Regions from separate parts of the Nocardiopsis akebiae genome, predicted to be linked through region 1. Evidence: riboswitches for the same ligand, from Rfam matches in the RefSeq annotation. Region 1 holds a riboswitch; the other holds the start of a gene.
What was found. A riboswitch is a leader RNA that binds a small molecule or an ion and turns the genes downstream of it on or off. The one in region 1 is predicted to bind cobalamin.
Positions count from the first base shown of each region.

Region 1 (4,969 bases):
CTTGGACCTGGACCGCATCACCGACCACCTGGTCCGTGCGCACGCGGCGGGCCGCGACGTCGTACGGCTCACCTCCGGCGACCCGTCGCTGTACTCGGCGCTGGCCGAGCAGACCCGCAGGCTGGACGCGCACGGCGTTCCGTGGGACGTCACGCCCGGGGTGCCCGCGTACGCGGCCGCCTCGGCCCTGGCGGGACGGGAGCTGACCGTGCCGCTGGTGGCCCAGTCGGTGGTGCTGACCCGGACGCGGGCCCGCTCGACCGCCATGCCCGGGACCGAGTCGCTGGCCGCGTTCGCCGCGACCCGGGCCACACTGGTGCTGCACCTGGCGATCCGGCGGGTGCGCGAGCTGATGGCCGAGATCGAACCCGAGTACGGCGGCGACTGCCCGGTGGTCGTGGTGTACCGGGCCAGCCAGCCGGGCGAGGCGGTGCTGCGCGGCACGGTCTCCACCGTGGCCGACGCGGTGGAGGAGGCCGGGTTCCGGCAGGCGGCGGTGATCCTGGTGGGGCGGGCGCTCGATCCGGAGACGGGTGGTGAGTCCTACCTCTACGACCCGGCCCGGCCTCGGGTCAGCGGCCCGCCGCCAGGCACCACTGGGTGACCGTGCGGGCGGGCGTCCAGCCGGTGAACGCGCCGATGGGCGCGGTGGTCTCGACCGCGATCCGGGTCAGCTCGCCCCCGTGGCGCCGGTGGGCGTCGGCGAGCAGCTGCTCGGTCTCCAGCGTCACCCCGTGCACCACGATCCGACCTCCCGGCCGCAGCGCCCCCAGACAGGCGTCGAGCACGCCCGGCCGGGTCGCGCCGCCGCCGACGAACACCGCGTCGGGCGCGGGCAGCCCGGCCAGCGCGTCCGGCGCGCGGCCGGTGACCACCTCCAGTCCGGGAACGCCGAGGCGGCCCGCGTTGCGGCCGATCCGCGCGGCCCGTTCGGGGTGGGCCTCCACCGCCGTGGCGGTGCAGGAGGGGTGGGCGCGCATCCACTCCACGCCGACCGACCCCGCGCCCGCGCCCACGTCCCACAGGTGCTGGCCCGGCGAGGGCGCCAGGCGGGCCAGCGCCGAGGCGCGCAGGTCGCGCTTGGTGAGCTGCCCGTCGTGTTCGAAGGCGTCGTCGGGCAGCCCCGCGACCAGGCCGTGGCCGGGCGGGCCGAGGAGTTCCAGGGCCAGCACGTGCAGCGGGGGCACCGCGCCGGGGGGCGAGGCGAGCCAGTGGTCGGCGGTGGTCTCCAGGCGCGACTCGGAGTCCGCGCCCAGGTCGCCCAGCACGGTCATCCGGCTGGCGCCGTAGCCCGCGCCGACCAGCAGGGCGGCGACCGCGGCGGGGGTGGCGCCGTCGGAGGAGAGCACCAGGACGCGGTGGCCGGGGGCGACCTGGCGCAGCAGCAGGCGTGGGTCGCGGCCGACCAGGCCCACCACCGCGCAGCGTTCGGCGGGCCAGCCCATGCGGGCGCGGGCCAGGGCGATCGAGGAGACGGCGGGCTCCACCCGCACGGCGTCCGCGCCCAGCAGGTCGATCAGGGTGGTGGCGATGCCGGAGACCAGGGGGTCGCCGGAGGCCAGCGCCACGGTGGAGGGGGTGTCAGGGGAGGCGCCGTCGGCGGAAGCGGGGTCGGCGGAGGCGGCGTCGAGCGAGGCCAGCAGTGGCGGCAGGCCCTCGCGCAGGGGTGAGGGCCAGGCCAGGCGGCGCTGCCGGGGCCGGTCGGGGAGCATCGTCAGGTGCCTGCGCCCGCCCAGCACCGTGTCGGCGGCCAGGACGAGTGCGCGCAGCCGCTCGGGCAGACCGGACCAGCCGTCCGCGCCGATGCCGACGACGGTGATCCTGGTTTCGGGGGGAGGGGGCGCGTCATCCTTCATTCCTCGGACGCTATCGTGGCGGCAGGCATGAGGTGCCCCAACGACCCAGCCATCGGAAACGGTGGGGACGGCCGACGGGGAGAATCTGGGAAGCCCGGTGAGACTCCGGCACAGGCCCGCTGCGGTGAACCGAGCCTTCCGTCCAGGAAGGACCCGGCAAGTCCGAAGACCGGCCTCGCGCCCGTCCCTTACCGATGGCGACATGAGCGGGAGCCTCTACATGCCATTGCGGTCACCGCACTACCCCTTTTCCGCGATCGTCGGCTGCGACGCCGAGGAACTCGACGACCTGGGCCTGTCCCTCGTCCTCACCAGCGTCTCGCCGGAGATCGGCGGCGTCCTGGTGCGCGGCGAGAAGGGCACCGCCAAGTCCACCGCGGTCCGTGCCCTGGCCTCCCTCCTGCCGCCCGTCGACGTCTACCAGGGCGACCGGTTCTCCGTGGACCCCGCCGACCCGGCGCAGCACTCCCCCGACGGGCCCTTCGGGTCCGGCACGGCCGTGGAGAGCCGCCCGGTGCGCCTGGTCGAACTGCCCGTCGGCGCCACCGAGGACCGCGTGCTGGGGTCCCTGCACCTGGAGCAGGCCCTCACCCACGGCAGGGTCGCCTACGAACCCGGTCTGCTGGCCCGGGCCCACCGCGGCATCCTCTACGTCGACGAGGTCAACCTCCTGCACGACCACTTGGTGGACCTGCTCCTGGACGCCGCAGCCACCGGCCGGGTCACCGTGGAGCGCGACGGGTTCTCCGTGGAGCACGCGGCCCGGTTCCTGCTCATCGGCACCATGAATCCCGAGGAGGGCGAGCTGCGCCCGCAGCTCCTGGACCGGTTCGGGCTCACCGTCGAGGTCGCCGCGCCGTCCGACCCCGCGACCCGCGCCGAGGTGGTGCGCAGGCGCATGTCCCACGACGCCGACCCCGCCGCCTTCGCCGGTCGCTACCACGAGGCGGAGAAGGCCCTGGCCGAACGCATCGCGGCGGCACGGGAGGCGCTGGGCCGGGTGCGCCTGTCCGAGGCGGCGCTGCTGAAGATCGCCGAGGTGTGCGCGGCCTACGACGTGGACGGCCTGCGCGCCGACATCGTGACCGCGCGCACGGCGATGGCGCACGCGGCCTGGGCGGGCCGGACGCGGGTCACCCGGGCCGACATCCGCCGCGCCGCCACGCTCGCCCTGCCGCACCGGCGCCGACGCAACCCCTTCGACGCGCCGGGACTGGACGAGGAGCTCCTGGACCGGATCCTGGGCGACGAGGAACCGCCGCCCGACCCCCCGGAGCCGCCGGGCCCGCGCGGAAGCGACGACGGCGACGGTTCCGAGGCCCCGTCGGACGCACAAGACCCACAGGACCCCTCCGACGACGCCAGCCCCCAGGATCACTCCGGGGACGACGGGCAAGCCCAGACCCCCGGCGCCGAACAGCCCGGCCGGGAGCACTCCCCCGCCTCCGCCGAGCACGCGCCCGACGGCGCCGAGGGCGACTCCGCCGAGCCCCGCCCCTCCGGCGCCCCACCGGCCACCGCCAAGGCCGCCGCCCCCTACCGGACCCGGCTGCTCACCGTGCGGGGCTCCGGCGAGGGCGCCGACGGCAGGCGCAGCCGGGCCGTGGGCGCGCGGGGCCGCCGGATCGGCGCCGCCGCGCCCGGACGGGGTTCGGGCAGCGCCGTCCACCTGGTGGAGACCGTGCGGGCCGCCGCGCTGCGGCCCCAGGAGGGCGGCCGACTGCGGCTGCGCCCCCGCGACCTGCGCGTCGCGGTCCGCGAGGGGCAGGAGACCAACCTGGTGCTGTTCTGCGTGGACGCGTCCGGCTCCATGGCGGCGCGCAGGCGCATGACCGAGGTCAAGACCGCGATCCTGTCCCTGCTCCTGGACGCCTACCGGCGCCGCGACAAGGTCGGCCTGGTCACCTTCCGGGGGCGCGAGGCCGAACTCGCCCTGCCGCCGACCCGGTCGGTGGACGTGGCCGCCGCCCGCCTCGACGACCTGCCCGCCGGGGGGCGCACCCCGCTGGCCGAGGGGCTGGAGGAGGCGGCCCGCGTCCTGCGCCGCGAGCGGCTGCGGGACCCGAGGCTGCGCCCGCTCCTGGTCGTGGTCACCGACGGCCGGGCCACCGGCGGCAAGGGCGCGGTGGGCCGCGCGATGGCCGCCGCCGACCGCGTCGCCGGGCTGGGCGTGACCACCGTCGTGGTGGACGGCGAGTCCGGACCGCTGCGCCTGGGCCTGGCCGCCGCCCTGGCCGCCCGCCTGGGCGCCGACCACATGCCCGTCAGCGAGGTCAGCGCCGACGCGCTGGGCACCGCCGTACGAGAGAGGGCCGCCTGATGCCCAAGGGACAGCCGCTCGTCGTCCCCGACGACGGACTCACCACGCGCCAGCGCCGCAACCAGCCCCTGTTCGCCGTGCACACCGGTGACGGCAAGGGCAAGTCGACCGCCGCGTTCGGCCTCGCGCTGCGCGGCTGGAACCAGGGATGGCGGATCGGGGTGTTCCAGTTCGTCAAGTCGGCGAAGTGGCGCATCGGCGAGCAGACCGTGCTGGAACGCCTGGGCGAGCTGCACGAGCAGACCGGCGAGGGCGGCCCGGTCGAGTGGCACAAGATGGGTTCGGGCTGGTCGTGGAGCCGCCGCAAGGGCGACGCCGAGGACCACGCGGCGGACGCCGCCGAGGGGTGGGCGGAGATCAGGCGAAGGCTCGCCGACCAGACGCACGACCTGCTCATCCTCGACGAGTTCACCTACCCGCTCAACTGGGGGTGGGTGGACGTCGGGGACGTCCTGGCCGCCCTGCGGGACCGTCCCGGCCGCCAGCACGTGGTGATCACCGGCCGCCGCGCCGACCCGCGGCTGCTGGAGGCCGCCGACCTGGTCACCGAGATGACCAAGGTCAAGCACCCCATGGACGCCGGGCGCAAGGGGCAGCGGGGGATCGAGTGGTGACCTCCCCCGGAGCCTGCGGGGGCTCGGCGGAGGGCCGGGGCGCCGGGAGACCGGGGTCGGCCGGGCCGACGCCGCCGGTGCGGTCGACGGCGCTGCCCCGGCTGATGATCGCCGCTCCCATGACCGGGCAGGGCAAGACCACGGTCGCGACCGGGCTGATGGCGGCGCTGCGCGACGCC
Region 1 covers NZ_CP074132.1:4,126,160-4,131,128, forward strand. Annotated here, with positions in the region: gene cobM (precorrin-4 C(11)-methyltransferase) at 1-604, shown strand, start outside; gene cbiE (precorrin-6y C5,15-methyltransferase (decarboxylating) subunit CbiE) at 573-1,856, opposite strand; cobalamin riboswitch at 1,907-2,048, shown strand; gene KGD83_RS17740 (VWA domain-containing protein) at 2,077-4,176, shown strand; gene cobO (cob(I)yrinic acid a,c-diamide adenosyltransferase) at 4,176-4,790, shown strand; gene KGD83_RS17750 (cobyrinate a,c-diamide synthase) at 4,895-4,969, shown strand, end outside.

Region 2 (4,969 bases), 920 kb from region 1:
AGCGCCGGGTTGCCGTTGAGGAAGAAGGTGGCCGCCACCTCCTCCTCCGCCAGCAGGTCCAGCAGTCGCGGAGTCGTCGCGACCGGTCCGTCGTCGAAGGTCAGCGCGATGCACTTGGCCTCGGCGCAGTCCAGGTCGGGGTCTCCCGCCGAGACCACCCCCGGCGCCCGCGGCTCGGCCGGGGGCCGACTGTCGGGCGCCTCCACGGTCAGCACGGGCTCCTCCGCCATGGCGGCCTCCCGCGCCCGCTCGCCCAGGCCGGACAGCAGGGGCGCGGCCTCCTCGGCGGGCACCACCGCGACCATCCGCCCCGGCGCCGAGGACGGGGGGTGACCCTCCACTACCGGGGACAGGTCCCCGTCGTCGAACTCCACCACCAGGTCCCCGTCGGCGTTGAACCCCATCGAGTCGTAGGTGCGCATCACCGGGTGCAGCCCCCGCGCGTCCACCGACTCCTCGTCGGCGAACGAGGCCCGGACGATTCCGTTGAGCTCCCGGAGCGCCGCGTCGTCGGCCAGCAGCTCCGTGGAGTAGGCGGTGCGGCCGGTGGACGCGTCGTACCAGTACGTCCCGTACCCCTGGCGCAGCCCGTGGAAGTCCTCCTCGGTGCGGACCAGGCGCACGCCCAGAACCCCGTTCGCGGCGGCGACCACCTCCCAGTCGACGCCCAGGTTCACCGGGTCCCGGCTGGCGCCCCGGTAGTCGCGCACCTCCCGGTCCACCCGGGCGGCCAGGTCCTCGGCGAAGGCGTCGGCGCCCGCGAACACGGGGTAGGCGACGTCGATCGTGAGCCCCCCGGGCTTGTACGGGTGGTCCTCGAAGTCGGAGGCGTCCCCGCGCCACTCGGTGACCCCGTCCCCCGGCTCCGCCGCCACCACCGTGATCAGTTCCGGGTCCTCACCGCCCCCGGAGGCGATGCCCTGGGTGCCGCACGCGGCCAGGGGCAGGACCAGCGCGGCCAGCGCCGCCCCGGGCCACCGGGCTCTGCGCTCCCACGGCCGGTTCCCCCCGGCCCCGGGGCAGGGGGCGGCCTCGTTCGGGTGGACTCGAGTCGACGACAACACCGGACTCCCTCATCCCTCATCCCTCAGCGGGTGGCCAACACGGCTGCTGCTGGGAGCAACATAGGGGACGCCCCCACCCGTCCCGGGGCGGTGACCACATGTGGTCACCGCCCCGGGACGGGCGACGCGCCGGAGACCGGGGACGCCCGCGCGGGGCGCCCTACCGGCACCGCACGGTGCCCTCACACGGCTCCGCGCCCCGTGTGTCCCACCGGCCGCGGCCCCGAAGCCCTCCCGGGCCCATCCTCACCCCGGACCGCCCGCCGCGCCGTGACGCCGCGCCCTCAGACCCCCTCGGAAGCCTCCTCGGCCCCCTCAGCGGACTCCTCGGAGGGCTCGGCGCTCTCCTCCGGGGCGTCGGGGAACCCGTCCATGTAGGTCTCGCCGGGGGCCGTGGTCCCCAGCAGCTGGGACACCGTGACCATGGTGTACCCCTGCTCGTGCAGTTCCCGGATCGCCGTGCGGGAGGCGTCGACGGTGGTGCCGTGGATGTCGTGCATGAGGATGATCGCCCCGTCCGAAGCGCCCTCCAGCACCCGGTCGTGGATCACCGGGGCCTTGCGGTCCTTCCAGTCGAGGGTGTCCACGCTCCACAGGATCTGAGCCAGGCCCATGTCCGCGGTCACCGAGGCCACGCCCTCGTCGGTCGAGCCGTAGGGCGGACGCATGAGGTCCATGGTGTAGCCCGTCTCGCGGTACACCAGCGCCTGCACGACGTCCAGGTCCGCGCGCACCCCACCCGCGCCCAGACCGGCCAGGTCGGGGTGGTTCAGGGTGTGGTTGGCGATCTCGTGTCCCTCGGCGTAGGCGCGCCGCACCGTGTACGGGTGCTCCATGACGGGGTTGCCGGTGACGAAGAACGTGGCCCGCGCGTCGTACTCGGCGAGGGCGTCCAGCAGTTCCGGGGTGCGTCCGCCGGGGCCGTCGTCGTAGGTCAGCGCCACGCACTTGGTGCCGGGGTCGGAGCAGTCGACTCCGGGGTCCACCGCGGGCACCTGTCCGGGTACGGCGCCGTCCCCCTGGCCGTCCTTGTCGGCCCGGGGCGGGGCGGCGATGGAGAAGTCGTCCACGCCCACGGTCGCGGCGTCGCGCACGCGCAGGCCCAGTTCCGACAGCAGGCCCTCGGCCCGACCGGCGGCGACCACCGCGCGCGTGCGGCCCTCCTGCGCCGGGGCGACCTGCCCGGCGTCGAACTCCACGACCAGGTCCCCGTCGGGGTTGAACCCCACCGAGTCGTACAGGGAGCTGATCGGGTGGATGACGTCGGGGTCGGCCGGGCCCTCCCCGCTCCCGACGGCGTCGCGCACCAGGCCGTTGAGCTCCTCCAGCTGCTCCTGGCCGCCGACCAGCGCGGTGGAGGGGTGGTGCGCCGCGGTCTCGGTGTCGTACCAGTAGGTGGTGTACCCCTCCCGGGACCCCTCGGAATCGGTCTCCACCCGGGTCACGCGGACCCCGAGCAGGCCGTCGCGCGCCGCGGTCAGGTTCCACCCCGCCTCGAAGGAGACCGCGCCGGGGTTGGCCGCCTCGAAGGCGTGCACCTCGTCGGTCAGCTCACGCTCCAGGAAGTCGGCCAGCGGCTCGGCGTTGGGGATCACCGGGTATGCCACCGAGACGGAGATCTCCCCGTCGTAGGCCAGTTCGGCCTCCTCCACGCCCGCCACGGCGGCCGCGTCCACCTCGGTGAGTCCGTCGGGTTCGCCCGAGGCCGGGGGCGACGGCTCGCTCTCGGAGAGCGGCGCTCCCTGCGTCCGCGCCCCGGGTTCGGGCTCGCCGGAGGAACGGGTGGCCAACAACACCATGCCCGCCAGGATCGCCAGGGCTACCACGACCGTGATCAGGGGGTGGTCCGGTGCCATGGCGAGGCGGGGCTGCTTATTCACGAGGGAATCTCCACGTTCATCGCTCAGACGAACGTCCGCGGGGAGCAGAGAGGGCTCACCCGCGCAACGCTTGACTTCGTGTGTGACGCCGACCTGAGGACGGGGGTTCTCACCGTCCGGACCGTGCGCATGGGGCCGCATGCCGGGTACAGGGGCGAAGGGGGCCCTCCCTATACTTGCAGCCGTGGAAGGTACATGATCCACCCCCGCGTCCCGGGTCCGGCCCGGAACGAACGGGGCGGAACCATGTCGCAAGAGGGAACCCGGTGCGAGTCCGGGACTGCCCCGCAGCGGTATGGGGGAACGAACGTCGCCATGAGCACTGGTAGCGCCGGTCGCAGAGACCGGAAACCGGGAAGCGGCGGCCAGTAGGAGGAGCGGTGTCCGCACCGCCCGCGCCCCCGAGTCCGAAGACCTGCCTCCACCCGGCGACGCGCCCGCGGCGCCGGTGGTCCCGCGCCCCGAGGGAGGGCCGGAGGCGGTGGCAGGTCCGGTGCGCGCCCGCGGCGCGTCCGTCGGCGTGCCCGCCCCTCTCCTCCTCCCCGCGGCCGGTACCCGGCTTTCGACGAGGGAGAGAAGCTCATGACCACGACCCCCGCGCCTTCCGCGGCCCCGGGCGGACCACGTCCCTCCGTGCGCTCGACCGTGCACGGCTACCCGCGCATCGGCCCCGACCGCGAGCTCAAGCGCGCCTGCGAGTCGCACTGGAGGGGCCGCACCACCGCCAGGGAACTGGACGAGGTCGCCGCCGACCTGCGCCTGGGCGTCTACGCCCAGCTGCGCGAGGCCGGTGTCGACGACATCCCCTCCAACACGTTCTCCTATTACGACCACGTGCTGGACACCGCGGTCCTGTTCGACCTGGTCCCCTCCCGCTTCGCCCCGCCCGCCGCGGCGCCGGACCGTGAGGAGGAGCTGCGCCGCTACTTCGCGCTCGCCCGCGGCGAGCAGGGCGCCCCTCCGCTGGAGATGACCAAGTGGTTCGACACGAACTACCACTACCTCGTCCCCGAGCTCTCGCCCGGCACCCGTCCGCGCCTGGTCGGCGACAAGCCCGTCGCCGAGTTCCGCGAGGCCGCCGAGGCGGGCTTCCACACCCGCCCGGTCCTGGTCGGCCCGCTCACCTTCCTACTGCTGGCCAAGCCCGCCGAAGGCGCCCCCGAGGGCTGGGAACCCGTCCAGCTGCTCGACCAGCTCCTGGACGCCTACGCCCAACTGCTCGGCGACCTGCGGGCCGCGGGCGCCACCGAGGTCCAGCTGGACGAGCCGATCCTGGCCACCGACGAGGGCCGCGCCGCCGTCGGCCACCTGGAGCGCGCCTACCAGCGCCTGGGCGCGGTCACCGACCGGCCCTCCCTGCTGGTGTCCACCTACTTCGGCTCCATCGGCTCCGCGGCGCTGCGCGTCCTCAAGGAGTCCGCGGTCGAGGCGGTCGGCCTGGACCTGGTCACCGACGACGAGGGCGTGGACGACCTGGTGCGGATCTCCGGCCTGGGCGCCACCCGCCTGGTCGCGGGGGTGGTGGAGGGGCGCAACGTCTGGCGCACCGACATCCCGGCCGCCGTCGCCGTGCTCGGCACCCTGCTCGCCCTCACCGACGAGCTGACCGTGAGCACCTCCTGCTCCCTGCTGCACGTGCCCTTGGACCTGGACGCCGAGACCTCCCTGGCCCCCGAGCTGCGCGGGGCCCTGGCCTTCGCCCGGCAGAAGGCCAGGGAGACGGCCCTGCTCGGCCGCGTGCTGTCCGAGGGGGCCGAGGCCGAGTACACCGGACGGGGCGGCGTCCGTCCCCCCGCCTTCACCGACGCGCGCGTACGCGCCCGCCTCGACGCCCTGGGCCCGGACGCCTACGAGCGCCCGCGCGAGCGCGGCAGGCCCACCGACACCCCGCTCACCACGACCACCATCGGTTCCTTCCCCCAGACCGCCGAGCTGCGCCGCGCCCGCGCCGCGCACCGCAGGGGGGAACTGGCCGAGGACGCCTACAAGGCCGTCCTGCGCGAGGAGATCGACCGGGTCGTCGCG
Region 2 covers NZ_CP074132.1:5,045,619-5,050,587, reverse strand. Annotated here, with positions in the region: gene KGD83_RS21605 (polysaccharide deacetylase family protein) at 1-1,061, opposite strand, end outside; gene KGD83_RS21600 (polysaccharide deacetylase family protein) at 1,349-2,920, opposite strand; cobalamin riboswitch at 3,201-3,361, shown strand; gene metE (5-methyltetrahydropteroyltriglutamate--homocysteine S-methyltransferase) at 3,527-4,969, shown strand, end outside.
Region 2: linked by a shared signal. The riboswitch ahead of metE (5-methyltetrahydropteroyltriglutamate--homocysteine S-methyltransferase) and the one ahead of KGD83_RS17740 (VWA domain-containing protein) in region 1 are both predicted to bind cobalamin.